Regions from separate parts of the Streptococcus nasisuis genome, predicted to be linked through region 2. Evidence: predicted binding sites of a transcription regulator. Region 2 holds the regulator's gene; each other region holds the start of a gene.
The links. Region 2 encodes Rex, which represses fermentation and respiration genes when NADH is low (regulators of the CRP and FNR family bind a similar motif). Its sites were predicted from a motif close to TTGTGAANTANTTCACAA; they were not measured.
Positions count from the first base shown of each region.

Region 1: a site for Rex is predicted at 6,218-6,235, ahead of AB1F57_RS06780 (iron-containing alcohol dehydrogenase). Genes of this name have one in related genera too.
Region 3: a site for Rex is predicted at 8,216-8,233, ahead of AB1F57_RS09810 (nitronate monooxygenase). Genes of this name have one in related genera too.

Region 1 is NZ_CP162268.1:1,337,514-1,347,746, reverse strand. It holds gene AB1F57_RS06800 (VirD4-like conjugal transfer protein, CD1115 family) at 1-42, opposite strand, end outside; gene AB1F57_RS06795 (PcfB family protein) at 54-548, opposite strand; gene AB1F57_RS06790 (G5 domain-containing protein) at 538-3,090, opposite strand; gene AB1F57_RS06785 (DUF6017 domain-containing protein) at 3,087-4,046, opposite strand; gene AB1F57_RS06780 (iron-containing alcohol dehydrogenase) at 4,991-6,142, opposite strand; gene AB1F57_RS06775 (IS110 family transposase) at 6,841-8,043, shown strand; partial or broken gene AB1F57_RS06770 (DNA polymerase) at 8,264-8,491, opposite strand; gene AB1F57_RS06765 (XRE family transcriptional regulator) at 8,500-9,177, opposite strand; gene parC (DNA topoisomerase IV subunit A) at 9,569-10,233, opposite strand, start outside.
Region 2 is NZ_CP162268.1:923,218-933,450, forward strand. It holds gene gyrA (DNA gyrase subunit A) at 1-209, shown strand, start outside; gene AB1F57_RS04690 (class A sortase) at 209-952, shown strand; gene AB1F57_RS04695 (ISL3 family transposase) at 1,083-2,339, shown strand; gene radC (DNA repair protein RadC) at 2,451-3,131, shown strand; gene AB1F57_RS04705 (redox-sensing transcriptional repressor Rex) at 3,176-3,817, opposite strand; gene AB1F57_RS04710 (DUF4649 family protein) at 4,029-4,229, opposite strand; gene AB1F57_RS04715 (DUF1831 domain-containing protein) at 4,231-4,575, opposite strand; gene AB1F57_RS04720 (cysteine desulfurase family protein) at 4,577-5,692, opposite strand; gene AB1F57_RS04725 (ribose-phosphate diphosphokinase) at 5,708-6,700, opposite strand; gene AB1F57_RS04730 (CYTH domain-containing protein) at 6,813-7,388, opposite strand; gene AB1F57_RS04735 (GTP pyrophosphokinase family protein) at 7,470-8,141, shown strand; gene AB1F57_RS04740 (NAD kinase) at 8,125-8,943, shown strand; gene AB1F57_RS04745 (RluA family pseudouridine synthase) at 8,943-9,836, shown strand; gene pta (phosphate acetyltransferase) at 9,857-10,233, shown strand, end outside.
Region 3 is NZ_CP162268.1:1,941,449-1,951,681, reverse strand. It holds gene AB1F57_RS09845 (helix-hairpin-helix domain-containing protein) at 1-486, shown strand, start outside; partial or broken gene AB1F57_RS09840 (DNA internalization-related competence protein ComEC/Rec2) at 473-2,701, shown strand; gene AB1F57_RS09835 (DNA/RNA non-specific endonuclease) at 2,810-3,766, shown strand; gene AB1F57_RS09830 (poly(R)-hydroxyalkanoic acid synthase subunit PhaE) at 4,199-5,485, shown strand; gene phaC (class III poly(R)-hydroxyalkanoic acid synthase subunit PhaC) at 5,505-6,575, shown strand; gene AB1F57_RS09820 (alpha/beta fold hydrolase) at 6,641-7,531, opposite strand; gene AB1F57_RS09815 (MaoC family dehydratase) at 7,725-8,126, shown strand; gene AB1F57_RS09810 (nitronate monooxygenase) at 8,253-9,182, shown strand; gene AB1F57_RS09805 (acyl-CoA dehydrogenase family protein) at 9,464-10,233, shown strand, end outside.

The sequences.
Region 1 (10,233 bases), 410 kb from region 2:
ACTATTTAGAATGTCAAGTTTAATTTGTTCGATTACTTCAATCCTATCACCTCCTATAATGACTGTTCCTGATGTTTTTGTTTGATTTTCGGTTTGATAATCTGTTCTCCAAGAGATTTTTGATACTGTTTGATTTTTTTCAAGGTTGATTGCTTGATTCTTGCTTTCTTTTCAGCTTTTTGAACTGCTTGTTTGAATGAGTGTTCTAAAATTGCTGTGTCTTTCGCTTGAAAAAATACTTCAAAGTTTTTGTTCTCTTTGTTTCTTAAAATGGAGAACCGAACACCATGTTTATTTAACTCCTTCTTTAACTCAAGTAATTCAGGCTGCTTCATAGGAATATTCTCTAGAGTTCCCTTGCCTACCAAATATTTTAAAGGAACCTCTCCTTGTTCACTTTTTTGTGATAAATATTGTTTAACTGATAACTTTTTTGATTCTGCCTCCTTAGCCAATACTTTTAAAGCTGCTACTATCAATTTAGCTGATACCTTCGCCAGACGAAGATTTAATGTAACTAAACGATTTCCAACATCCTCATTTATCATCTGACTTCTTATCCTTCCACATTATCATCCCTATTGAAGTAACTAGGCACAATAAACTGCTTACTATGACTAGAAAAGGATTTACAACTGTATCACCAGTTTCGGGCAATTTTTCAGCCACTATTTTCTTGCCAGAATTGTCATTACCATTCGCTTGCGTTTGACTAAGTTTCTTTTTAGATTTCTCTGGATAATCTGATACAGATCGATTGGACTCTTGATTTTTTGGTTTACCATTTTCACTCTCTGTTACCTGTGGTAGGATTGGAGATTTTGAATTATCATCAGTCTCGTTTTTGTTCGGAGTTTGATTCTGTTTTTGTACCTTCTTTGTACCAACCAATATTATTTCTTTTACTGGTTCCAAAATGACTTCCTCTTCAATTTGGACGTCACCATTTTGAACACCTCTTAGGTAATTCGTAACAACAATCACTCTTTTCTGACCGTTTTTACCTTCTTGAATAGTTTTCTCAATACCTTCTTCAAGTGTGTCATCTATTTTTTTCTCCACTTCGAATGGAATATCAAGCAATTTTTCAGAACTAGTGATAGATTCTATTGGTTTTGTTCCCACTTTGACCACTTCATCAACTGGTGCTTTTACAACATTTTCAGATATATTGATTGGGTCACCAACCTTCTCCCCCTTGTTTGTCTTGTAAGTTGTAACTAAATCTACAAGCCCTGGAACGCCATTTCTCACAATAATTCGCTCATCCTCAAACAACGAATCATCTTCCTCAACAAGAACTCCAAATGGGGCTATTACACTGTTTTTTTCAGTAGTCTCTCCTTCTATTTTCTTAGTTCCAATTCTTACAACCTTATTAACTTTTATTTTCGTTTCAGTAGATTCTGAATTAAATGGTTCAGGATCTCTTACACCCTTAAACGTTTTATAGTGGTCATGAATAGTTACCTCACCGTTCTGACCCTCAGTAACAATTACAACTTCACCTTCATACATATTTGGATCTGATTCTTCAATTACATCGAATGGTACAATCTCTGTCCTTGTTATTACTTGTTCATCTTCAATTTGTTTCGTCCCATACTGAATGATTTCGTCTACCGCTTCTTTATTTATAATAGTTTTCGTATCAAGCAATTTTTGTGTTCTAGTACCTTTTCTTGTTTCGAATGTTTCTTGAATTATTCTGATACCTTTACTACCTTTACTAACAATAACTTCTTCATCTTCATACATTTCTGAATTTTCTTGACGTATTACCTGGTAGTTTATTTCCTCTTTCCTTTCAACAGTCTCCTGGCCAACTACCTCATTCACAATAATTTGATATGGGCTATTATCTTTTAGTAAAATTCTTGTTGGAGGAATACTTGCAAACACATATCCATTAGGTGGTGTCACTTCAAGTGTTACCTCATCCCCTCTGTTGCCGGTTATTGTATGGCCGTCACCAACTTTTTCTCCATCCTCTGTTACAAACTCAATTTTCTTAGAAATTGATTCAGGAATAACAGGAGTGTTATCAACTTTTTCAACAGCCTCAATATAGTTGTGATTAGAAGCAAATAAATCAAATCCATGTAGGTTGCTTCCATCACCAATCGACATAATTGCAAGACGAGTTTTTAACGGATTGATTGTAGAGTTTTTCCATGAGTTGATTCTTCCACTCGTCTTGTATGTTTTTCCGTCAATTATAAATTCAATATTTGAATTTACTTTTTGGTCGGTCACATTCAATTGCTGAACTTCCTCTTCAGTAAGTTCTTTCAAATGCTTAATTGATTTCCCTGTTTGTGGTTCTATTGAAAACTCACTATTTAAAACTAAGAAATATTTTTTAGTAGCTGATTTCAACCCCTTTAGTCTACCATCAATGATGTTAGTTGATAACTCCTTGTCACCAACCTGCACTTTTAAATAGCCTGCATTTGATTTCTGATATGCTGAAGCCATTTCATAGTATTGTGGAGTCTGAAAAAATCCTGTGACTAATTGACCATTTGTATCCAGTACATTGTCTGCTTCTGTCAATTCAAAATACCCGTGATGAGAATTTCGAGTTGTTAGAAAAGCATATGCAGTGTAAGAAAGGTTCCCGTATATATTATAAATATCTTGACCTAAATAACGGTTCAATTGATATTCAACCATTCCATAATCTAATAATGGAACTTCACGTCCATCAATCTCTGCGATTAGCTTACCGAGTTTATCACGCCTAAAATCTGACAAAGTTTTAGGTTGTCCATTGAATAATAATTTGTATGTATAAGCTTCAGGAATACGAATAGCCTGATAATTCTCAGTAAGGCTCGAATGTGCCCCCTTAGAAATCTCCAAACTTGTATCTGTATAATCAACAACGAATTGATTCCCATTTAGAGTACCCCAATCTTTACTACTCCCGTCTACATCATTTCGATGAGAAATTACTTCATTGGCATATACTGTAAATGAATTTACAGGTGAAAGTTGTGTGGAATTAAGACATATAAGTCCTATGGAAAGAGAAACCAGTCCAATTGTTAATTTACGCAGACAAAATTTACATTTTTTTGAAATCATAAGTTATTTCCTCCAAAATCTTGTTTCACTTGGTTTGAATAATAGGCACCAATAGTCTGAGGTGCATTAAAAGCTGTTGTTAAAATATAAGCACGGATATTTCGAATGTTTGTATCGACCTTTGATAAACACTCGCAGATGTAGTCAATATGATACATTGTCAGCTGTCTAAATCTATCTTTTACAAAGTCAATCGGCAATCGCATCTGATTGATTGAAATTGTTCCATCATGCTGATAAAACACATCAGCAATAACTGGTAAAACCTCATCCCATTCACATAATTTTTCTCGACACCCTGACTGTACTAATAATTCATACTGTACTTGTTTCTTTAATTTCTCAAGTTCATCCCCCTCTTCAATAGATTGATTGATATAAAATGAAGTAACATCTGTTGTATTATTTGTTGTATTATTTGGTAATGGTTGGTTCAAATTGACACCATGCATTGGGTCATTCTGAACTAATGCAGTAGAACTTTTAGAACGAGTGCATTGGGTCAAATTGAACTTTTCCATTGGGTCATTTTGACCTAATGCATTGGTTAATGTAGAATTTATTCCTTCATCCAATGCTTTCTCTGCAATTTGATTTCTTTTTATTTTTACCATCTCCTGTAATTCAAAAATTTTTTCTAAGTCCAATGAATACCACTTGGTTTTATCTCTTGGATCTTTATTGTAATTAGCAGTTAAAAGAAAACCTGCTTTTTCGAGTTTTGAAAAAGTCCTCTTAACTGTTTCATAACTAAGATATGAAAAATCGGACTCATGCCAAGCCCGAATCGAATTATATGTCCAATATCTACCATCGTGGAAATTTTTCCCATTTTGTTTATTTACTTCTAGCCAGAAATTTATTTGTTGGAGTACAATTGCTTCATTCAAACCTATTTCTCTGGCCAAGACAGGATTTGCGACAATAGGTCGCTCATCAAACAAGAGAGCATTCATAGACACCTCCTATAAAATTCTTTAAAAAGAAAAGCAACCAGAAGAATTTTGATTGCTCGATAAGTTTAAAACGAATGATGCATGATAGATTTAAGAGAGTTATTGATATAATCAAACCAAAAAATAAACCAAAAATAGTTAAAAGTATTGAGAATATTTGATTAAATAGCAATATACTTACTAATTCTTTAGTGTAAGTCAAAATGTTAAAAAATTATAAAGGAAAGCTAAAAAAGCCCGTAGAATCAGGCTTTTACGCTGAGTTAATTCTAAAAAAAGGTACCAAATTTTCTTTCAATTTTATTGGCTTTACATACATGTCCAATAAACCATTGAATAATTGCCATGTAGTGAAAATCCTTTCGTAGCAAGGGTTTGAGCCCCTCGACTTCTAAATTTTTCATCTAGGCACCAAATAGGCACCAAAATTTCGATTACCATGACAGTTCATATGCCAATACTTTACCTTTTTCTTAATAGTCAAAAGTTCAAAATCAGGGTAAACTTTTGAAAATTTTTTTTTATTTTAGGTGAAATTTTGGCTGAAATATATCGTGGCTGATAGCTATTCGAGAAATATAACTAATTCTTATTATACCACGATTTAATCTTTATTGCCGTTTTTGTTCTATTAGTGAAATTCTTGAAAGCCCTCAACTTAAGTAGTTTAGTCAGCGAGAGGAAAATCATTCTTCTACTTTGAAAATTAATCGAACATGTTTGAAAAACTTTAGTTTCTTACACACGAATGTGATTGATTCGATCATTCAACTCGTTAATTTGACTGTTGATTCTTTATCGCTACACTAACTCTCTAACATTTGTTACTTTTTATTCTTTTAACATTCAAATTTGAAGTCCCATATAAGGGCACATTCGAAACTACACTCTATCCAAAAAGACCTGTAGTTACCCACAGGTCTTTGTTAATGTTCAGATATGTATTAGAACAATTCTCTATAAAAAGCTATTGTCTCTTCTAAAGTTGGCATAAATGGATTCCCTGGTGCACAGGCATCTAGGAGAGCGTTCTTAGATAGGTATTCAAAATCAAATTCCTCTTCCTTGATGTTTAATTCTGTTAATTTTTTTGGAATACCTACTGTTTCTGACAGTCGTTCAATATTCTCAATAGCAAAAGTTGCACATTCTTCATCAGTCTTACCAACTGTTACTAGACCGAATGCCTTGGCAACATCTCGGAAGGCAGCTGGAACTCGTTTTGCATTTTCACGTTCAATAATTGGGAGCAACATCGCACAGCAAACACCATGTGGCAAGTGGTAGACAGCTCCTAGCTGGTGAGCCATCGAATGTACGTAGCCAAGTCCTGCATTATTGAAGGCCATCCCTCCCAGGAAGATTGCATTCACCATAGCTTCACGTGCTACAATATCCTGACCATCAGCTACTGCTTTTGGCAAGTGTTCATTGATTAATTCAATAGCACCAATGGAAAGTTTCTTTGTTACATCGTAAGCTCCTGGTGTTACTAAGGCCTCAATAGCGTGTGTTAACGCATCCATACCAGTTGCGGCAGTTAAATCAGCTGGTTTCGTTAACATGAGCTCTGGGTCATTAACCGACATGAGTGCGAGACTGTTTTTGTCAACCATAACCATTTTTACTTTGCGTTCTTCGTCAGTGATGACATAGTTAATGGTAATCTCAGCCGATGTCCCTGCAGTTGTATTAATCGCTACTACAGGTAGACCTTTATGATCTGATTTATGGAGACCTTCAAGTTCTTGTGGAGACTTATCATTTGTTGCCATAACAGAGATACAGCTCGCTGCATCCTGAGGTGATCCTCCACCCACAGAAACAATAAAGTCACACTCATTTTCTTTTAAAACTGCTAAACCATCGTATACATTTTTCGTAGAAGGATTTGGGTCAACTTCTTTGAAGACAACGAAATCTATCGATGCTGCCTCTAATGATGCCGTAACTTTCGGCAAAATATCGCTTGAGGCAATAAAATGATCCGTCACAACCAGTGCTTTTTTGAAACCCAACTCTGCCACATGTGTACCAAATTCATTGATAACACCACGACCAATTAGGTTTACAGAAGGTACATAAAATGTTGACATACGCTACTCCTTTTAATTATTTTATTGATATATTGTATTTTAATTATACGCGATTTCCATTCAAATTGCAATAGTTTGTTAAAAAAAACACATGATAAGATGCTATAAAACATATACTGTTTCTATATTGAAACATTGAGATACAAAATTTGATACGGAAGTTTGGTACACTATTCTAATAATTTAGCATCTATAGTTTATACCATTTGATTGAGCTATTTAAAACTTCCGTTACTCTCTAAAATAGCCTGTTTTATAAAATTACTTCCTACTCTTTTGCATCTCAACTAATGAATGTCCCAATTCAGATTCAAGAACTTTTGTAAATGGTTGCATCCAAAACTCCATCGGAAATCTTTCTTGCCTATTCTGGTTTCGACTAAATATATAATTGTTCCCAGCCTATAAATCAAAATTCAGCGGATTTCAACCCAATTGAATTGACTAAGATCAAAAACATACTAAGATTAGTAGTGAGGAAATCTCCGACGGGAGAAAGTACTCACTACTTTTTCTTTATGATAAAGTAGAGGTGTCTTGTTAAGTCGAGAACTCTTTTGACGCTAGACGTCGCATCAAAAACTGGCAAGGCACCTGTTTTAGAAAGAATGTTATCAAAGTATGTGGGACGCCAGACGTCGAGTATTGAAAATGACATCACTAAAACAAGGAATCATTCAAGACAAAGAGGTAATATCATGCGAGTAGTATTTGGGATTGACGTGAGTAAGGTAAGTTCAGAAGTAGCCATTCTAGTCAACGGCGAGAAGGTTCATAACTACACCATGTCCAATGATGCCATTGGCTTTTCTCGGCTACTTGGCGATTTGAAAACCGTCCACAAGCCAGAAATCATCTTTGAAGCAACAGGCGTCTATTCTCGTCGTCTTCAAGCTTTTCTGGATGAACATAGCTACGCTTATACACGACTCAATCCCTTAGAAGCCAAGAAGCAACTGGATAGCTTGCGTGTGAGAAAAACAGATCAAATTGACGCCGAAAAACTAGCTCAATCTCAGTTTGTACTGAATCGTAAATCGACGTATGTCCAAGAAGAAGTCTACCAAAACTTGCGGGATCTCAGTCGATTCTATCAGAACTTAACTGAGGACATCGTTCGAGCTAAAAACCGCCTGCACAAGGTCTTACAGGTCACTTTCCCTGAATTGGAAACTATCTTGTCAACACCAACTGGGGAACAATACTGGAACTTAGTTATAGCTTTTCCTTGCAAGGACTTCGTGCTTGAGTTAAGCAAGGATGAACTCTCAAAGAGCATCCGTCTGTCCACTTCAAAACGGATTTCTGACAAGCGTGTGGCTTACTTAGTTGAGAAGCTGACAGCACTAGCTAATCAATCTTATTGTGCCGTTAAGAAAACCTCTCCGATCATGGAAGAGGTGCGTTACTATGCAAAAGAATTGCTTAGACTTTCTGAACAGAGACAAACTGTCTTAGACGAAATGGTGGAACTAGCTCAGCCATTACCAGAATATGAGATTCTGCTTTCTATTCCTGGTATCGCTGAGACGACTGCAACAAGTATTATTGGCGAACTGGGAGATATTCGCCGTTTTCAGTCTGCCAATCAAATCAATGCCTTTATCGGTATTGACCTAAGACACTATGAATCTGGAAGCTTCCTCGCTAAGGAGCACATTACCAAGCGTGGCAATCCCTACGCTAGAAAGATTCTGTTCAAGTGCATTCACAATATCGCTTCAGCTAGTCACACTAATCCTTGCCATATCGCAGACTTTTATGAGAAACGAAAAAGACAATCGCAAACGACTTCAACCAAGCCACACACGATTGCCTCCATACATCGACTCATTCGGACAATGTATTACCTCATTATGCATAACAAACTTTACGATTACGCTTCAACCCAAAATCGATAAAACTGTTTATGCTCTATCATTGTAACACCTTATCAAAAAATTTCAACATAAGGTGTTGGTTTTGTATACACTTTTTTCACTAAACTTTAGTCCAAAAGAAAACAATTTCCTTATTTTGACTATTGAACTCAAAATATTTTTCGTCAAATACCTTGATGGACTTGACAAATGGTAGAAAAAATGAGTTGCTAAAATGCAACTCAATTCAAAGTGTAGATAAAGGCAATTCATGAGTCCTTCCGACATTATCGCGACCAAATACCTGCTTAAAAACAGGCGAGCTTGCTAGGATTAACCCATTTGAGTGGCCATCTCGACTGAGGACACATAAGGAAGTTGTCAAGGGGTTTAGACCACGTTCAACACATTCTATCGAGACATAAAAGGACTTCATATCAACAAAGGCAATATCTGATATCGGCTCCCTGAAATAATCAATCAGCCCCATATCCCCTCCTATACTACTAATGGCATAAAATGGCCAACAACCTTTCCAACAATTTTGGGCTGATCTTCATAAAAGGCAAACTTGTCCGGATGGTCTGGATTAATGGATACAAGACGGAAACCTTTTTCTTCCCGATAGACACGCTTGATATAGGTATGGCCGAACCAGACAATGGCATAAATACCACCGTCATAATCAAAACCAGTCTCCTTGATAAGTGCTACCTCTCCTGATTGGAACATGGGCTCCATGGAATTACCCTTAATCCAAGTCGCCACGTCATGGTCCATCTCTCTATCAAAATAGACCGTTTCTGTCTCAAACTCATCCTCAAAGATCTCACCAGTTCCTGCAGACAGCAAAATATTTGTTCGAACCTGATAGGCCACAAATTGTACAGACTGTTCTTGTTCCTCCAACAAACGCTGTGAGTAACGCTTCACCTTACCTTGATGACCACTGGTCAACTGATGGTAGACAGACAATAGATCAAAATCTGCATCAAAATATCCCATCTCCACCAAAAATGTTTCTTCCAACGCCCGCAAATGCTTAGCATTGGGAACCGTCGTCTCCGATTCCCACTTAGAAATCGTCACCTTCCCGACACCAACTAACTTCCCCAGATTTTCCTGCGTCATCTCATTGACCAAACGAATCGCTCGCAAACGCTCCCCTGAAAACATCCTTCACCTCAATAAGTTTCTTTATAAAGTAACTATATTATACAAAATATTCTGTTTTCTGACAAGTTTTTTCTATTTCTTTCCACTATTTATATATAGACTCTCTAGCTCAAACTTATTCATTGCATAAAAACCATATACAAAGCATGATTTACCAAGGTTTCTATTTAATATATAAAAAGAGAAGACCAAAATGGTCTTCTCAGTGGCACGCTTTCTTTTGTTCATTACAGTTTCTGGTGATTCACACTTTCACAGAATTTAGTACCAACCAATCAGCTGATGAAGCCATTCCTCAAAAGCAGGAAAGTTCTTCATGGCAAGCAATGTCAAAACCATAACTGCTATCAGAATCAGGAGTACAAGGTATTTCTTCTTCACTTTTTTTCTCCTATTTGACCCAAGCAGTCAACACTTCCTCATCAGAAATGGTTTCTGAGATAAAGCTACCGTTGCTGGTGCGTTCGGACAGACTGAGCTGGGTCACATCAATCTCATAGAGTTTGCCTGTTTTGGACTGAACGTGAAGGATTTGACTTGTCGTTTCATCTTCATTTGCCGTGCTAAAGAGGTCGAAATCACCCTGGTCCGTCAGCACTGGACCGGCCGCAAAGACACGGTGGGGCTTACTCTTCAGCTCACGCAAGACCTGCAGACCACGCTTGGCACGACTGGTCACAGGAATATCATCAGTCGCCATCCGCTTGAGACTACCGCGCTGCGTCAAGAGATAAATCGAGCTAGTATTGCTGATAAAGACGCTTGCTACGGTGTCACCATCCTTGAGGTTGACCGCTTTGACACCGGCAGCCTTGGCACCGATGACTGACACTTCTTCTATGTTAAATCGCAGAGCGTAGCCCTTCTCAGTGATGAGCATGATGTCGTCCATATCTACAGGCGATACAGTAATAACCACATCTTCGTCATCTTTAAGTTTGGCATACTTGGTTGACTTGGACTTGTAAGTCCGCCAAGGTGTGAACTCCTTCCGCTCAAAGCGCTTGATTTGACCGTATTTGGTCGCCGCGAAATAAGTCCCCTCTTCAAAATTCT
Region 2 (10,233 bases):
GATTGATTACGGTGTCAGGCACTGAGGACATCATGGTGATTACAGATACAGGTGTCATTATTCGGACCAGCGTTGCCAATATTTCGCAAACAGGTCGTTCGACTATGGGTGTCAAGGTAATGAGACTGGATCAGGAAGCGAAAATCATGACCTTTGCACTGGTTGATGCTGCAGAAGACGAAGAAAATACGGAAGAAGAGGATAAGTAATGACAAAGGATAAGAAAAGAAAAGCAAGACTGGGGTCATGGTTGAGAAATCTTGCAATAGGTCTCCTAATGCTCATCTCGCTAGCCTTGATTTTCAACACATCTATCCGCAATATGATGATTGCCTGGAACAGTAATAAGTATCAGGTAACCAAAGTATCCAAGGAAGAAATTGCTAGTAATAAAGAGGTGGAGACTACATTTGATTTTGCTCAAGTAGAATCTATCTCTACGGAAGCTGTTATGAAGGCCCAGTGGGAAGCGCAGCAGCTGCCAGTTATTGGAGGGATTGCTATCCCAGATTTGAAGATTAACTTGCCAATTTTCAAAGGTCTTTCAAACGTTGCCCTCATGTATGGAGCGGGCACCATGAAAGAAACGCAAGAAATGGGTAAAGGCAACTATTCGCTAGCCAGCCACCATATTTTTGGTATGGCTGGAGCCAGTGAAACTCTCTTTTCTCCTCTTGAAAATGCCAAAGAGGGGATGAAGATTTATTTGACTGACAAGGAAAACATCTACGTTTATAACGTGAAAAGTGTTCAGTCAGTGACGCCTGATAGTGTCTATGTCATCGATGATGTTGAAGGGCAAAATGAGATTACGCTGGTTACCTGTGAAGACTTGGCTGCCACCATGCGGACCATTGTTAAGGGCGACTTAGAAGAAGTGATTCCTTATGACCAGGCTGATGGCGAAACACTCAAATACTTTGAACAAACATATAATCAGGTTCAACTATAAATTGAGGCTCTATAATTTCTGTAGTGGGTAAAACCACCATGGAAATTATGGAGCCTTTTTGAGTATATACAAAAAGTCCCATATGACCTATAATGAAAAGTGCTCAAACTATCATTTTAGAAAGACTCATATGGAACAACTAAATCTTATCACTAATTTTCTCAGAATTAAAGACAAAAATATTACTATCACTGATGAATATGATATGGGAACTCACTTAGAACTCCACGGTTACTTGGATTACATGGCTCCTAAATGTCCAGAATGCAAGGGACAAATGGCTAAGTACGACTACCAGAAAGCATCAAAAATCCCTTACCTAGAAACTGCTGGTTACCCACTCCTTATCCGCCTTAAAAAGCGTCGTTTCAAGTGTAAAGAATGTGGGAAAATGGCTGTCGCTGAAACTCCTCTTGTTAAGAAAAACCATCAAATATCTGTCGCTGTTAGTCAGAAGATCGCCCAGTTACTCATCGAAAATCAAGCAATGACACATATTGCACACAGGCTAGCTATCTCAACATCATCAGTTATGAGAAAGCTCAATGAGTTCAAGTTTGAAACGGATTGGAATACCCTACCTGAGGTGATGAGTTGGGACGAGTATGCCTTCAAGAAGGGGAAAATGAGCTTCATCGCTCAAGATTTCGACTCCCTAAATGTCATCACCATTCTCGACGGAAGAACTCAAGCAACCATCCGAAACCACTTTCTACGCTATCCTAGAAAGGTTAGAAATCGAGTCAAAGTGATTACCATGGATATGTTTAGTCCCTATTATCAACTTGCTAAACAGCTTTTTCCGAATGCAAAAATTGTACTCGACCGCTTTCATATTGTTCAACACCTTAGCCGTGCTATGAACCGTGTCCGTATTCAAATCATGAATCAATTCGACAGAAAATCGCAGGAATACCGTGCTTTGAAACGCTACTGGAAATTGATACAACAAGATAGCCGTAAAATCAATGATAAACGATTTTATCGCCCTATGTTTCGAATGCATTTGACTAACAAGGAAATCCTGGAAAAACTCTTGTCTTTCTCTGAGGAACTACGACAGCACTATGAACTCTATCAGCTTCTCTTATTCCATTTCCAAGAGAAGAACTCAGACCATTTCTTTGACCTAATTGAACAAGAAATAACCACTGTTAATCCTATTTTCCAGACGGTATTTAAGACATTTCTAAAGGATAAAGACAAGGTTTTGAATGCCCTAGAATTGCCTTATTCCAACGCCAAACTGGAAGCTACCAATAATCTCATCAAAGTCATTAAAAGAAATGCCTTTGGTTTCAGGAACTTTGAGAACTTTAAAAAACGCATTTTGATTGCTTTGAACATAAAGAAAGAGAGAACGAAGTTCGTCCTCTCTAGGTGTTAGCTTTTCATCTACCCACTACAGTTGACAAAGAGCCTAAATTGATTTGTCAAAAGGGTAGAATTTCTATCCTTTTTTCAATTTTTTTACGAACAGATAGGTGAGGAGGATTTTATGTATCAAATTGATTTTAAGGAAGAAGCACTGATGCCCCGTGAACGCTTGTTAGAATTGGGGCCGGAACGCCTGAGTAACCAGGAACTCCTGGCTATTTTCATCCGTACGGGTACAAAAAAGGAGCCGGTTTCTATCTTGTCCAACAATCTACACAATCAGCTGGAAAATCTGGCGGCTCTAAAGGATTTGTCTATTGAGGAATTGCAGAGCTTGACTGGGATTGGTCGGGTCAAGGCGATTGAGATAAAGGCCATGATTGAGCTTGGTAAGCGCATCAATCAGTCTGAGATTTTGCTCAACGATCGTATTTTGGGTAGTGAAAAACTGGGGCGTAAAATGATTCAGGAGATTGGACAGCAGAAGCAGGAGCATTTGGTCGCCCTCTATCTCAACACTCAGAATCAGGTCATCCACCAAAAAACAGTCTTTATCGGCAGTGTCAATCGCAGTATTGCAGAGCCCAGGGAGATTTTGCATTATGCAGTCAAGTGTATGGCGACCTCGATTATCATCGTTCACAATCATCCGTCAGGCTCTGTACAGCCGAGTAAAAACGATTTGCTCTTTACTGAAAATTTGAAGGATTCTTGTGAGACTTTGGGTCTGGTTCTCTTGGATCATCTGATTGTCGGGCAGAAGGACTATTATTCTTTCAGGGAAGAGAGTGAATTATTTTAGTATCAAAAAACAGGGCTAGTCGAAACTAACTCTGTTTTGCTCTCTTATTCGCCTTTTCTCATAAAATATAGGAGTGTTTGCAGTTCGCTGGTCAAATCCACATATTGGACAACCACATCTTTTGGTACAGAGAGGTTAACTGGTGAGAAGCTGAGGATTCCTTTGACACCGGACTCAACTAGCACATCAGCTACTTCCTGGGCTTTAACACTTGGGACGGTCAAGATGGCAGTTTGTGAATCAGCCTCGGCAATCCGTTCCTTCAATTCAGAAATGGCATAGATTGGAATAGATTCATCAACTGTGCCCACAGCTGGATTATCATCTGCCTCAAAAGCCATAACAATCTTCATTTTGTTTCGCTCGTGGAACTTATAGTGGAGTAGGGCACGTCCCATGTTACCAACCCCTATGAGCATAACGTTGGTGATGGAATTGTCATTTAAAATTTCAGCAAAAAATTCCATCAATTTTTGGACGTCATAGCCAAAACCACGGCGACCTAGTTCACCAAAATAAGAAAAATCACGGCGGACAGTTGCAGAATCAATTCCGATAGCTTCTGCAATATCTTTTGAGCTGGCCTTCTCAATATTGCTAGCGTGGAATCGCTTGAAAATGCGGTAATATAAGGAAAGTCGCTTAGCCGTGGCCCGAGGGATGTCAGCGTTTTTTATGTTCTTCACTCTTTTCTCCTTCTAGCTGTAGGACACCGGTTACTGGTCAGATAGATTTCACAATCTTTTGTAAATCGTATCAAAAATTTGCAAGGGATTGCAAAACCGATAACATCACTATCAGCTTGTTTGTTAATTCACTTCTTTCTTCTATTTTAGTCTATGTTTGTGAAAAAATCAACAGATTGATTTGAAAAAAAGACCAAACAACTTGGTCTTTCTATAGGGTTTGAAAATAGCGATAGAGGTCTCCGACGGTGCCTTGGAAGTCAAGAGCTTGTCCGTCCTTGAGAATGCGGGTAACAGGGTAATAATCTGGTAGGGTGACACAGCCTGCAAAGGCCAATTTAGCCTCATCCAGATTATTAAATTGTTGAACCCGTTCTAGTTTGTAGGCATCAGTGTAGTAGATTTCAATCATCTTAGGCCTCTTTTGTAAATATATCTCGGTCGACCAGGCTATCCATGAGGAAGTAGAATTTTTCCTGAATAACTGGATTGCTGCCTGGTTTGAAAATGTTAATCAAACGAAGACCAGACTTGTCTGTGATGTTGATTTTAAAACCAGTCAAATCTTGGTTGATGATAATTTTCAAGAGGAAACCTTGCCCAGAATTGGGAACTTCTTCTAGTAGGCGTTCCAGCTGATAGTGGCCAGCCTTGGTTTGCTCAAAGGTATTGTCACGTAGGGTGTATTTTTTGATACCAGAGCTGATATGATAGGTAAAGTTACAATCTTTTAAGCGTACAGTTTTTTCAAATGCCATTTTATCCTCCTATTATCTTGTGTAATTCAGTGATGAGTGCATCAATATCAGCAGTCGTATTGCTTTCTGAGAAACTGATGCGGATGGATTCTTTCAGTCGTGGAGAATCTTTTCCATACATAGCCTCAAGGACATGACTGTTTTGTACAACACCTGCTGTGCAGGCAGAACCACTTGAAACTGCGATTCCGGCTAGATCTAGGCGCATGAGAACCTGTTCATTGAGTTGACCAGGAAAGCCCAGATTGATGATATGAGGAAGGTGGTCGCCAGTTTGATTGATGTAGTAGTCAGTGTCGGCCAGGTGGTGGATGAGGTGTTCTTTTAGGGAAGTGATGTATTGAAGATCTTGGTCCCTTTTAGCAGTTTGCTCTTTGAGGGCTGTGGCCATCGCCGCAATGGCAGGGAGGTTTTCTGTTCCTGCACGATGTTGATTTTCTTGCTTACCGCCATGTATGAGTGCATCAAATTTAGGCAATCTTGAATAGAGGAAACCAATACCTTTTGGGCCATGAAATTTATGGGCAGCAGCAGATAGGAAATCAATTCCCAGTTCTTCAGGTTGGACAGGCAATTTTCCCATGACCTGCACTGCATCAACATGGAAAACTGCCTGGTGGTCTGCTAGTAACTGTCCAATTTCTTGGATAGGGAGCAGTTGGCCAGTTTCATTATTGGCAAACATGGTGCTGACCAGAATGGTGTCTGGTCTAAGTGCATCTTTGATCTGCTGGGCTGTGATGATTTGGTCGATTGGCTGGATATAGGTCACTTCAAAGCCAAAACGTTCCTCCAGATACTGCATGGTATGGAGGACTGCATGGTGTTCAATGGCAGTAGTGATAAGGTGTTTGCCCTTGTCTTGATGGGCCAGAGCATAGCCTTGAATGGCTAAATTATTGGCCTCAGAGCCTCCAGATGTGAAGATTAAGTTATCAGGACGGACCGACAAGATATCAGCTATATCCTGTCGTGCCTGTCTGAGAACCTGATTAGCCTTGCGACCAGCACCGTGGATGCTAGACGGATTGCCATAGATGTCTGCAGCGACTTCCGTCATCCTTTCTAGGGCAGCCGGTGACAGGGCAGTCGTAGCTGCATTATCTAAATAAATCAAGTGTAACTCCTAGTTTTATTTAAGTGGGCTGTTAAATTTGAAAAGTGGGCTGTTAAATTTGAAAAGTGGGCTCAATGGCTGGTGTTCTTGAATGCGGTGGATAGCATCAGCAATCAAGTCGCTAGCCGTAATGAAAGCAATATTATTAGGATGTTGTTCCTTGCTGGCTACAGAGTCTGTGACCAAAATTTCCTTGATAGGAGAGTTATCCAAGAGTTCCGCAGCAGTCCCAGCGAAAAGTCCATGACTGGCAACGGCGTAAATTTCAGTTGCACCACCGTCTTGAACAATTTTGGATGCTTGAGAGAAAGTGCGGCCTGTATTTAGAATATCGTCGACCAGGATGGCTTTCTTCCCAGCAACATCACCGATGATATAGCCTTCGGCACGTTCCGAATCGTCTTGGGCGTAGTCAATGATTGCAATCGGTGCATTCAAAAATTCTGCGATGTTACGAGCGCGCTTGATTCCTGAATTTTTTGGACTAACGATGACCACATCGTCGTTGCAGAGGCCTTTTTCCATGTAGTAGGACGCAAAGAGTGGCTCTGTCAGGAGATTATCCACTGGAATATCAAAGAAACCTTGAATCTGTGATGCGTGGAGGTCCAGGGTCAGAACGCGGTCGACACCGGCTTTTACCAACATATTTGCTACTAGTTTAGCAGTGATTGGTTCGCGTGGAGAGGCTGTGCGGTCTTGACGAGCGTAGCCAAAATACGGCATGACAGCGGTGATGGTGTTGGCAGAGGCACGCTTACAAGCGTCAATCATAATCAAGAGTTCCCACAAGTGATTGTTGACTGGGTAGCTAGTTGATTGGATGATATAGACATCAACACCACGGACTGATTCCTCAATGTTAATCTGGATTTCACCGTCAGAAAATTGACGTGAAGACATTTTTCCAAGAGGAATACCGGCTGATTCTGCAATTTTTTCAGCGATATCACGGTTACTGTTGAGCGAGAATAATTTAATGTTATGTTCACCAAGTGGTTGTACCATTTTGACTAACTCCTTTTTATAACCCTACTTTTTCATAAAAGCAATGAAACATAGATAGATTTATTTTACCAAAAAAACGGACAATTTTCAGTAGTAAAGTCAAAAATCAGCCTTATTGGGCTGATTTTATCTGGGCTGCGGTGCGGGCGACCTTGCTGCTGGCGTATTTGAATTGGATGGATTGTTTTTTCAGGTAGTCGTCAAAGAGGATTTTGCCTACTTCGGCATCGGCCACTTCAACCTCTAGTTCATAATCATGGATGCCGGCATAGTCATTTTCATCCAGGGCCATGAGACCGATAGAGGTCTCTTTTTCATAGCGTTTGGTGGTCAAGCTACCCCAGACGGCTAGGTTATCAAGAGGGACATCGGTGGCTGAAATGATGTCAGTAATCTGTCCTTTTGGTAGTTGAAAATTGGTCAGCAATTTTCGTGCAGTATCGATGTCTAGAGCTTGATTGTATTCCTGATTGCCAATCTCCTGGGGAATTTTTAGGGTCAGCTCTGCCATGTCCTCAAAGGTCCGAATACGGAGGGAAAATCGGTTGCTTTTCATATCTAAGTCCGGCGTGTCTATGTAGTGATTAGTCTGCATGACAGGCTGGACATCTGCGAAATCGGGTAGCAGTCGAAGATATTCAGATTTGGTTAATAATGTTTTGTACTCAATTTCCAGATGGTTTTTCATACTGTAAACCCCTTTCATATGGTATAATAATCTTTGTGTTATTCTAATACAATTTATAGGATTTGACAAGAAAGGAGCCGTATGGAGTTTAATTGGGAAGAATTTTTAGACCCCTACATTCAGACTGTCGGGGAGTTGAAAATTAAGCTGCGTGGTATTCGAAAGCAGTACCGCAAGTTTAACCGCCATTCTCCCATTGAATTTGTGACGGGGCGGGTCAAGCCTATCGAGTCTATTCAGGAAAAGATGGCTCTGCGGCATATCAAGCTGGAAAATCTGGCCCAGGACATGCAGGACATTGCCGGTCTGAGGATCATGGTCCAGTTTGTGGATGACATTGAGGAGGTCTTGGCTATTTTGCGCAAGCGCAAGGACATGCAGATTGTCCATGAGCGGGACTATATCAAGTACATGAAAGCATCGGGCTATCGTTCCTATCATGTGGTCGTTGAGTATCCGGTGGATACGATCAATGGCAGCAAGACCGTCCTAGCAGAAATCCAGATTCGAACACTTTCTATGAACTTTTGGGCGACTATTGAACATTCGCTAAATTACAAGTATAAGGGAAATTTCCCTGAGGAAATCAAGAAACGGCTGGAAATTACAGCCAAGATTGCCTACGAACTAGACGAGGAGATGCGTAAAATCCGCAACGACATTCAGGAGGCTCAGGCTCTTTTTGACCCCGCCCACCGCAAGTTGAATGACGGTGTCGGAAATAGTGATGATACAGATGAAGAATATAGATAGAAAAAAAATCGCTCTGCTCGCCAGCCGAAATCCCAAGAGTGAGGCGGTGTCCAAGGAACTTTGGACCAAGCTCAAAGAGGCGAATTTTATCCTGACACCCAAGAATCCAGATATTGTCATTTCCATTGGTGGAGATGGCATGCTCCTGTCGGCCTTTCATAAGTATGAGAAACTCATCGATAGGGTCCGCTTTGTCGGTATTCATACGGGGCATCTGGGTTTTTACACGGATTATCGAGATTTTGAAGTGGACAAGCTAGTAGAGAATTTGAAGTTGGACAGGGGAGCTCGTGTTTCCTATCCCATTCTTAATGTCAAGGTCAAACTCAATGATGGCCGGGTAATCACGGCGCGTGCCCTCAATGAGGCGACTATCAAGCGCCTGACCAAGACCATGGTGGCTGATATTATCATCAACCATGTTCCCTTCGAGCGTTTTCGTGGGGATGGCATATCGGTATCGACACCGACTGGTTCAACGGCCTACAATAAGTCGCTGGGGGGCGCTGTCCTTCATCCGACTATTGAGGCTCTGCAGATTGCAGAAGTGGCCAGCCTGAACAATCGGGTCTACCGGACGCTAGGGTCATCAGTCGTAGTACCGAAAAAGGACAAGATTGTTATCGAGCCCCAGCATGATGACCGCTATTCTATTGCAGTGGACAATAAGACCTATGTCTACGACAATATTAAGAGCATTGAATACCAGATTGACAATAGTAAAATCCATTTTGTCGCATCGCCCAGCCATACTAGCTTTTGGAATCGGGTCAAAGATGCCTTTATCGGCGAGGTGGAGTAATGCGGTTTGAATTTATAGCAGACCAGCACACCAAAATCAAGACCTTCCTTAAGAAACACGGGGTGTCCAAGGGATTGCTGGCTAAAATCAAGTACACTGGTGGTGCTATTTTGGTTAACGACCAGCCACAGAATGCTACTTACTTGCTTGATATTGGCGATAGGGTTACAATTGATATACCAGCTGAAGAGGATTTGACAGGTAGTTTGGAACCTATTTCCTTTCCCCTGGACATTGTCTACGAGGATGACCATTTTTTAGCTATCAATAAGCCGGTGGGCTATGCCTCCATTCCTAGCAGTCTTCATTCGTCGACCATTGCCAACTTTGTCAAGGGTTACTTGGTCGAGCAGGACTATGAAAACAAGCAGGTCCACATAGTGACTCGTCTAGATAGGGATACATCTGGGGTCATGCTCTTTGCCAAGCACGGCTATGCCCATGCTAGATTGGACAAGCAATTGCAGGCAAAGCTTATCCATAAACGCTACTATGCTCTGGTCAAGGGTGAGGGGAAGCTGGATGCAGAAGGGGAGATTATCGCTCCGATTGGTCGACCGGAAGATAGTATTATTACCCGTTGTGTGACTAAGACGGGTAAATATGCCCATACTTCCTATAAGGTGGTCCAGTCCTGGGGCGACATTCACCTGGTGGACATTCAGTTGCACACTGGTCGAACACACCAGATTCGTGTCCATTTTTCCCACATTGGATTTCCTTTGCTAGGGGATGATATGTATGGTGGCAGTTTAGAATGTGGTATTCAACGTCAGGCCTTGCATTGTCACAATTTGGCTTTTGACAATCCTTTTTCAGCCCAAAGGATTGACTTGGAAGCTCCACTTCCAGACGATTTTCAGGCTGTTATTACATCGTTAACTAATAAATAATATTTAAAAGGAGAATTTAAATGGAAATTCGGAATTTATTTGGTGAAATGAAGCAAAAAATCGTAGGTAAAAAACTACGTATCGTTTTCCCAGAAGGTACAGATGAGCGCGTCGTGCGTGCAGCAGCTCGTTTGAAATTTGAAGGTTTGGTAGAGCCTATCATCCTTGGTGTGCCGGAAGATGTTCATACTTTGTTGACAGACTTTGGTTTCTCAAACCCTGGGATCACAGTTATTGATCCTAACAATTACGCAAACTTCGATGCCATGAAGCATGAATTTGTTACTCTTCGTAAAGGTAAAGTTGACGAAGCACAGGCCGATGAAATTTTGCGTGATGTCAACTACTTTGGTGTGATGTTAGTGCAAATGGGATTAGCAGAAGGTATGGTTTCAGG
Region 3 (10,233 bases), 1.0 Mb from region 2:
GACCAAACGAAAACAGCATCTAGCTCAACTGAAGTGAGCAGCCAGTTAGTGGTCGATGTCAAGGGAGCGGTGAAAAAGCCGGGGCTCTATACCCTTGAACATGGCAGCCGGGTCAACGATGCCCTGCTGGCTGCGGGTGGATTTTCCCAGGAGGCAGATCAGAAGTCGGTCAATCTGGCTCAGAAGCTGAGCGACGAAGCGGTGGTCTATGTGGCTAGTCAAGGTGAGAATATCTCGGTGGTGGCAAGCAGCAATCCCAGCTCTGCTATGTCCCAAAACCAAGACGACGAGCAAGGTCTAGTCAATCTCAATACGGCGACCGAGGCGGAGTTGCAGACCATTTCAGGCGTCGGGGCCAAGCGGGCGGCGGACATTATCGCCTATCGGGAGGCCAATGGTGGTTTCAAGAGCGTCGACGACCTCAATAATGTGTCAGGTATCGGCGACAAGACCCTGGAGAACATCCGGCCTTATGTCACGGTTTAAGCTCCCTTGCCAGCCTATCCACCTGGCCCTTTTAGTCGTCTCCCTATATTTTGTGGTTCATCGCTTTTCACTTTTGGCAATAGGCCTACTCAGTTTTCTCTTGGTAGTCTTCTGCTTGCAGCAGGGGCAGAAGGCTTTAATCAGACTGCTGGCGCTTTTAGGCCTATTTGGTCTCTTCTTCGGAATTCAGTTGTATCAATGGACCAGGGCAGACCAGTCAGCCCCTGAGCAGGTGACGACCCTACTGGTCATTCCAGATACCATTGACATCAACGGAGACAGCCTGTCCTTTCGCGGTCGGGCTGACGGGCGAGTTTACCAAGCCTTCTACAAATTGACCAGCCAAGAGGAGCAGGAAGCTTTTCAAAATCTGTCGGACCTGGTTGAGCTGACGGTAGAGGCTGAGGTGAGCCGGCCAGCCGGTCAGCGTAATTTCAATGGTTTTGATTATGCTGCCTATTTGCGGACTCAGGGCATTTATCGGACGGTCAAGGTTGCAGCTATTCATAAGGTTGACAAGGTTGTGAGCTGGCATCCTCTGGACTGGCTATCTAGCCTGCGCAGAAAGGCTCTGGTCTATGTGAAAACCAATTTCCCTACTCCCATGAGCCATTATATGACGGGGCTTTTGTTTGGGGAGTTGGATAGCGATTTTGACCAGATGAGTGAGCTCTATTCCAGTCTGGGCATTATCCACCTCTTTGCCCTGTCTGGTATGCAGGTTGGCTTTTTTGTGGACAAGTTTCGTTGGATTCTCCTGCGGCTGGGTCTGACCAAGGAGACGGTGGACAAGGTTCAAATTCCCTTTTCACTTGTTTATGCTGGTCTGACAGGCTGGTCGGTTTCTGTCGTCCGGTCTTTAGTACAGAAAATTCTAGGCAATTTGGGGTTTCGGAAGTTGGATAACTTTGCGGTGACGGTCTTTGTCTGCCTGCTCATTATGCCACGCTTTTTGCTGACAGCAGGAGGTGTCCTGACCTTTACCTACGCTTTCTTGCTGACAGTTTTTGACTTCGAGGACTTGGGCTGGTTTAAGAAAATTGCGGTGGAAAGTTTGGCTATTTCTGCTGGGATTTTACCTATTCTAATCGGCTATTTTTATTCTTTCCAGCCCCTGTCCATTCTGCTGACCTTTGCTTTTTCCTTTGTATTCGATGTCTTGCTCCTACCAGGTCTATCCTTGATTTTCCTGCTGTCACCCTTGGTCAAAATTACTTGGGTCAATGGATTTTTTGTCCTCTTGGAGAAAATCGTTGTCTGGGTGGCGGATTTGGGGTTGCGTCCGTGGATTTTTGGCAAGCCATCACCTCTGGTCTTGCTGGTTTTGCTGGTCGGTCTTTTCTTGCTCTATGATTTTCACAGGCGAAAAAAATGGCTGATTGGTCTCAGCCTGGTCCTCGCTCTGCTATTTTTCATGACAAAACATCCCCTGGAAAACGAAGTGACCATGGTGGACGTGGGGCAGGGAGATAGCCTTTTCCTGCGGGATTGGCGGGGGCGGACGGTGCTCATTGATGTGGGTGGGCGCGTGGATTTTGCAGCCAAGGAGGCCTGGCAGGAGCGGTCGCGCAAGGCCAATGCAGAGCAGACCTTGATTCCTTACCTTCATAGTCGAGGTGTGGGTAGGATTGACAGTTTGGTCTTGACCCATACCGATGCAGACCATGTGGGCGACCTCTTGGCTGTAGCCAAGGCTGTGGAGATTGGAACTATCTATGTGTCCCCGGGAAGTGTGACCGATGCGGACTTTGTGGAGAAGTTGAGGGCTGTCAATGCGCCTGTCAGAGTGGTGCAGGTTGGAGATAGATTGCCGATTTTTGATTCTCATCTGGAGGTGCTTTATCCCAAGCTCACAGGTGATGGTGGCAATGATGATTCTATCGTGCTTTACGGCAGGCTCTTGCAGGCCAATTTCCTCTTTACGGGGGATTTGGAGCAGAGTGAGCTGGAGCTGGTGGAGACCTATCCCACTCTGCCGGTCGATGTCTTAAAAGCGGGACATCATGGGTCCAAAGGCTCCTCTTATCCTGAATTTTTGGACCATATCAAGGCCAAGATTGCCCTGGTATCGGCTGGGGTAAATAACCGCTACAAGCACCCTCATCAAGAAACCTTGGAGCGATTTGCACATGAAAAAATGGATGTTTATCGGACGGACCAACAGGGAGCAGTGCGGTTTAGGGGCTGGCAGCAGTGGCGGATTGAAACGGTGAAATACGATGGGCTAAGCAGACCAAGATGTTTCAGTTTTGTCGTGAATATGAAGCGATTTCATGATATACTAATGATAGACAGATTTCGTTTATCCTAAGGAGGAGTATGTATGAAACGGCGTATTTTTCGGCTCATCCTTGGTATTCTGACGGTGATTTTCTTTTTCGGCAATGGGCCTGTGACCCTGGCCAATCAAGTGGACTACCAGGGCTTGCAATTACTTCCTTTTACAGGTCAGAAGCAGTTGGTTCTTGGAGAATTTGACCATCTCAGGCGTGCGACATTTGCCCATATTCAATTGCAGGATAAGGATGAACCCAAGAAGCAGAGGGAGCCTCGGATAAAATACAATCCTGTAGGCTGGCACAATTACAAACTGACCTATAACAAGGGTGGGAAGAAGGCCTATCTCTTCAATCGTGGCCACCTAATCGGCTACCAGTTTAGCGGCTTGACCGACCAGGGTGAAAATTTGGTTCCTCTGACTGCCTGGACCAATAGTGGTCATTACAAAGGGACCAAGGATACCAACATTGAAGGCATGCTTTTTTATGAAAATCGGCTGGATTCTTGGCTGGCAACCCATCCTAACTATTGGTTGGATTATCGGGTAACTCCGATTTATAGAGGCGATGAATTGGTGCCACGCCAGATTGAGCTCCAATACGTAGGCATAGATCAGGCTGGGAATCTACTGGAGATTCGGCTGGGTAGTGAAAAAGAGATAGTCGATGCCTATGGCATTACGCGGGTCGTTTTGGAGAATTATTCTAAGAATGCGGAGATTGACTACTTGACGGGGACAGCCAAGCCTATTCTGGTACCAACTGAAATGGCAAGTAGCTCGACGACAGCATCTGCATCCAGCCAGCAAGCGACTAATCCAAGCACGGAAGCAAGTCAGGAATTGGCTCCGGTCGTCTATATTGCCCGTAATGGAAAGGCGGATGTTTATTGGTATTCCAAGGATAATATGCCTAAGAATACCAATTGGTCAAAAGTGATTAGCATGTCGGAGCAAGAAGCTAAGGACCTTGGCAAGCGACATACGAGTAAGGAAGAATGATAACGAATGACAGCAGGCTTGTTGATGATAAGCCTGCTTTTTGTTTGCTCAAACCCAGCAAAATTCACTCTAACCATTCTGAAAGAGGGGGAGACCTCTAGAGAAAATCTTTGGAAATCTCTAGAGGCGAATAGACATCTTAGCTAGGTTTTAATAAAAACAATCTTATATATGTTTTTGTCTATTAAGAAAACGAACCTATATCCACTCTTTTTGAATTTGACTGAGTATAGAAAGCTAACTGTGAGCGCCGTATTATTTTTATGTATTAGTTGGCCTACTAGTTGCTATAAAAAACTCTAAGTTGCATTTAGAGCATGACAGCTTGAAATCGAAAACTCTCTATAATAAGATAAGAATTGTAGGTAGACTGTCCCACTTGTCTAACCTGACGGTCCAGGAATTGACCGAATTCTTATAAGGAGGAATCTTATGTCCCAATACGATATGATCAATCAGTGGTTTGAGGCTCAAAAGAAAATGGCTGAGCAGTGGCAAAGTCTGATACCAAAACAGGCTGAAGATGGCCCAAAAGGTATGGCAGATATTTTGACCGCCCAGCAGCAATTCTTCACTGACTATCTCAAATCCTTGAATCCGACCAATGGATTTACCATGCCCTTCCAAACTGGGATGACCAATCCTGCCCTGGATTCTTGGAACAAACTTCAGTCTAACTGGATAGAACAGATTCAAAAGGCCTACCAAGAAGGACCTCTGGGCAACTACATTTCCCAATTTCCAGATATGAATACCTATTTGGAATTTTACCGCAACCAGTTCAATCCATCCCGTCTCTATGATGCCCTTGATTCGGATTCTTATGCAACCTTGGTCAAAATGATGGATGCCAACAAGCATTTTGTTAGTTTTTATCGCTATTTTGACAACCTTCGTGACCTCTATTCGAAGCCATTTGAAGAAGATGGTAAGGAATGGGTCAACAAGTGGATGTCAGATGGCCAGCAATTTTATGCTGATTTTGTCCAACCCTATATTCCTGCCCAGCTGCGCTCAATCCTAGAAGCGCCTTATAAGCTGACCGGCGCGCTCAAGGATAACTGGTCTCAATTCTTGGGGCCGTGGGCTGAATCCTTCTTTGACCTCAGTCGTCTCTATGTCGAGGGTGCCAACGGAGATCCAGACAAGCTGGCTGGTTTCTTTGACCAGTGGAAGAGCCAGTATGAGCAGACAGTAGCGCCGCTCTTGCGCATTCCGGGCATGGGCAACAATACGGAAAAGATAGAGGCTCAGAATGCCTTTATTGACAATAGTATTCAGTTAATCCTAACAAGTGTAGAGTTCCAGCAAAAACTAACCCAAGTAACCAAAAATCGGGCTAAAACTTTAATGGAAGAATTTGCTGAATTGGTTAAAAAGGGTGAGCAACCGCAAACATACAAGGAATTTTATCATCATTGGTCTAATGAAGTAGAAAAAACCTTACAAGAATATTTCTACTCAGATGAATTTTCTCAACTCTTGGCCAAATTTGGTACCGCCAATGCGCAGTTTGTCATTGCTCGCAATAAACTCTTGGAATTAGTCCTGAAAGGCCTGCCGATTGTCCTAGAAAGTGATGCGCGCAGCCTGTATAAAAAGGTTCAAGAGTTGAAACGCGAAGTGACCAAGCTCAAGCGCGAACTCAAGGACATCAAGCAAGGCGCAGAGGCCAAGCCTGCCAAGACCAAGCCCAGCAAGAAAGCTGACAGCAAATAAGTAAGAAGGGAGATGGCCTATGTTTGAGGAATTATTTACCATACCGAAGAAAAATATCCAGGATGCCCTGGAATCCCAACAACGCTTGATTAAGGGCATTGAAACCTTGACCAAGCTGGAACGACCAAAAGGTGGCGTATCGGAAAAAGAAGTCATCTACGCAGAGGATAAGTTGGTCCTCTATCATTTCAAACCAAAAGTAAAACGACCGCTCAAGACGCCGACCCTGATTTCTTATGCCCTGGTCAATAAATACTACATGCTAGACCTGCAGGAGGGCAATAGCTTTGTGGAAGATATGCTCAATGCGGGGGCGGATCTCTATGTCATCGACTGGGGGTATCCGACCAAGGATGACATGTATATCACTATGGAAGACTATATCCAGGGCTATATGCGCAACTGTGTGGAGGCTGTTTTGGACCATTCTGGTGCCGATAAAATCAACTTTTTCGGCATTTGCCAGGGAGCCAATTTCGCGACTATCTTTACAGCCCTCAATCCTGACTTGGTCAAGAATCTGGTGACTGTTGTGGCGCCGATTGATTTCTCTCCGTGTGATAAGTTGCTCTTCCAGTGGGGCAAATATATGGATGCAGACAGTATGGTCGAAGCCTATGGCAACCTGTCTGGAGAAGTCATGAACAACGGTTTCTTGCTCTTATCGCCTATCAAATTAACCACCAATAAATATTTGGATTTAATTGATAAATTGGACAATGAAAAAGCCATGACCAATTTCTTGGCCCTAGAAAGCTGGATTTTTGATAGCCCTGCCCAGGCTGGAGCGACCATTCGTCAGTTTACCAATGACATGTACCATGATAATAAGCTGGTCAAGGGCGAACTCAAAATCGGTGATGAAACGGTCAATCTCAAGAATATCAAGCAGCCATTGCTCAATATCATTGCCAATCGGGATGACCAAGTGCCGACTCTGGCTTCTGAACCATTACCGAAATTGGTTGGCTCAAAAGATACGGAGACTGTCTATTATGATTCCGGCCATATCGGCCTCTTTGTCAGCAAGAGGTCCCGCCAACAAGTAATACCAAAACTCATGGATTTCTATAAAACCCATGATGAGTAAAAAGGGCTGGGCTTAAGCCCAGCTCCTTGTCTATAATAGGGAAAGTTACCAATGTGGCTTGTTCGCTAGAGGAGATGTTTTCTTAGAATGTCTGCTAGCTGATTAGGTTGGTCTGTCTGGATAGAGTGACCAGCATCCATGACATAGAGCTGGGCCTGTTGCTTCAAGGTCTGATAGGTCAGAAGAGCAGAGTCCATACGAACAACCTTGTCCTTGTCCCCGTGGATAATGATGACCGGACAGGTGACATCTTGAATCCGGTTGGTTCCGGCGACCAGGCCGTTTGTCTGATTGGTCATATTGAAGGTGAAGAGGTTGATAAAGATGTCAGAGTAGTTTTGCTGCTGGCACATGGCATCCATATAGGTCTGGTAATCCTGCTCAGAAATCGGGTAGAGTTGGTAGAGGGGATCCATTATTTTCTTGAGGATACGCTGGTCACGGTTTTGTAAGGCCAACTCGACCTTCTGCAGGACGGGATTCCACTTGGCCATGGCCCGATTGGTCTGGATGAGGAGCGGCAGCAGGCCTAATTGAGGTCGATTGATATCGCTAGGAGACAGGTAGCCCTGTATGCCGATGGATGCGAGGAGAAATACCTGCTCAACGGCTTGTGGTTTTAGCGCAGCCATTTCCAAGGCAACCCCACCGCCTGTGGACCAACCAAGGATAGCATAGCTAGGGATTGCCAGCGCATCCATGAGCTCCACCAAGTCCAGAGCCAATTCCTGCAGGGAATGGACAGGCTGCTGGTAGCTGGAATGCCCGAAGCCACGCATGTCTGGAAGAATTAGCTGAAAGTCTCCCTCCAGAGCCTCTGCCAGCTGGTAGAAATGAACCGACGAACTCAGGTTGCCATGCAGGAGAATCAAGGTTGGGCCAGTAGTCCCAGTTCTTGAATAGGCTAGGCGCTCACCATTTTTCAGTGTATGGTAGTGGATAGGATATGATTTCATATAATAACCCTTTCTTTGACCCCATTATAGTAAAAAATAATAAAAAATCAACTAATACTCTTCGAAAATCAAAACCATCCCTTGTCAAGAGCCTTTCAGCCTGTCGCCTTGAAATAAGTTAGTGATAGAGTTCTGCTGGTGGCTAGATTGATTTTCATTGAGGATAAATAAAATGACGAAAAGGAGTAGTACAATGACAAAAGTATTTGAAATTGGGCAGACGGGTCAGTTTGCTAAGACCATTACAGAGGCAGATGTGATCCTTTTTGCAGGGATTTCAGGTGATTTGAATCCTGCCCATGTCAACGAAGTTGAGGCTTCACAGGGCATGTTCAAGAAGCGGATTGCCCATGGCATGTTGGGTGCTTCCTTGATTTCAACCGTCTTGGGCATGTATCTGCCTGGTCCTGGCACCATCTATCTGGGGCAGGAGTTGAAATTCCTCAAACCCGTTGGAATCGGGGATACCTTGACTGCGACCGCAACCATTACAGCCATTGATGACAAGGGCTGGTTGACCTTGGAGACTATCGTGACCAATCAGGATGGTGTCAAGGTCATAGCTGGTCAGGCCAATGTTATCCCGCCAAAATAGGCTAGTCCAGACACATTACAATTTGTTATGGTTGACATAAGATTTTGTAATAGAAGAAGGATTGAAAAGGGTTTCAATATTTGGTATGATTGTGACAAAGATAACGAAACAGGAGGAACATGCAAGATGAATCGTGTTACAGAATTGTTGGGTATCCAGTATCCCGTTTTCCAAGGAGCCATGGCTCAGATTTCTCGTCACCAATTGGTCAGCGCTGTCTCAAACGCTGGTGGTCTGGGTATTCTTGCCTCAGGTGGCATGACGGCAGATGAGGTCCGAGAGGAAATTCGGAAGACCAAGGCCCTGACGGATAAGCCGTTTGCGGTCAATCTGATGTTGATGATGGACAATGTGGCAGAGATTGTGGAAGTCCTGATTGAAGAAGGGGTTAAGGTCGTGACCACAGGTGCAGGTACACCGAAACCCTATATGCCTCGTCTCAAGGAAGCTGGCATCAAGGTGGTCCCAGTTATTCCAAGTGTCAAGCTGGCCCTCAAAATGCAGGAATTGGGCTGTGATGCTGTAGTGGCTGAAGGGATGGAAGCAGGTGGTCACATCGGCGAAATGGCTTCCATGCCCCTGACGAGACAGGTGGCTGCTGCTCTAGATATTCCTGTGATTTGTGCAGGTGGTGTGGCAGATGGCCATGGTGTGGTCGCTGCCTTTGCCCTGGGAGCAGAAGGGGTGCAGATGGGGACCGTATTCCTCGCGGCAGAAGAATGCCCGATACCAGATAGCTACAAGCAGGCTGTGCTGGATGCGGTAGACACTTCAACTGTCGTGACTGGTCGCAAATTTAAGGCGCCGGTACGCTGTATCCGCAATGCTATGACAGACAAATATCTGGAAATAGAGGCTCAAGCTACTTCCCGTCATGATCTGGAAGAAATCACCATGGGGGCTCTTGCCAAGGCAGTCAAGGAGGGAGATGCTGAAAACGGCTCTCTCATGGCTGGACAAATTGCTGGTCTGGTCAATGACATCAAGCCTGCCAAGGCCATTATCGAGACAATCTTTACAGAAGCAGAGCATGTCTTGAAGAAACTCCACCTCTAATTTTTAAGACACTGCCAATTTCCTCTTTGGCAGGCTGGATTCAGAATCCGGTCTGCTTTTTTCTTCACAAACTTTCCGTTCTTCCTATTTTTATGCTTTCCAAAGTTAGCAATGGTAAGGATTCTTGTGTTTTCCTACTTTGTGAAATTCTATAATCTTCACTTATAGTCGTATTAATTTTTATTAAGTAGATTTTTATGTAATTTCGTTATATTATAATGTTGTCAACAAAATGTAAACGCTTTACACAAAGCAAAAAATACAAAAAGGAGTCTATTACCATGTCAGTTAAAGAATTAGCTAGAGAGTTGTACCCAGAAGATTTGTTCGGTTATGCCGAAAAATTGACGGAGGGTGAACTGAAAGTCTTGCAACACTTGCGCCAAGAATTAGAAGCACGTGTTCGTCCAGTCTTGATTGACAGCTATGAAAAAGCCCTGCTTCCACGTGAAGAAATCCTGGGAGCATTTGCAGCAGCCAAAATTATGACTCACCCAGATTTGTTCGTTGGTCGCGAAGGATCTTGGAAGGCTGGTGAGCTTTACAACGCCTTCCTCTACCTGGAAATGGCTCGCTTCGATCCGTCTGTTGCAACCTTCTACACAGTGCATGGCGGACTTGGTTACAATACGATTCTCATTGGTGGTAGCCAGGAGCAGATTGAGCGCTTTGGTACACCAGTTCGTAATTTTGAAGCACAGACCTGTTTCGGTTTGACAGAGCCTGACCATGGTTCTGACATTGCAGGTGGTCTTGCAACAACAGCTGAGCGTAAGGGTGATGTCTGGGTATTGAACGGCGAAAAACGCTGGATTGGTGGTGCTAAGACAGCAGACTTTATTCCAATCTTTGCCCGCGATGTGGAAACCAAGAAAATCAAATGTTTCATGGTGAAACAAGGTAGCCCAGGTCTTTCTGTGGAAAACGTGGAGCACAAGATTTCCCTCCGTATCGTAAACAATGGTCACATTACACTCAAAGATGTGGAAGTTCCTGAAGCAGACCGTCTTGTCAATATCAACGGCTATGGCGATGTAGCGAAAATCTTCGT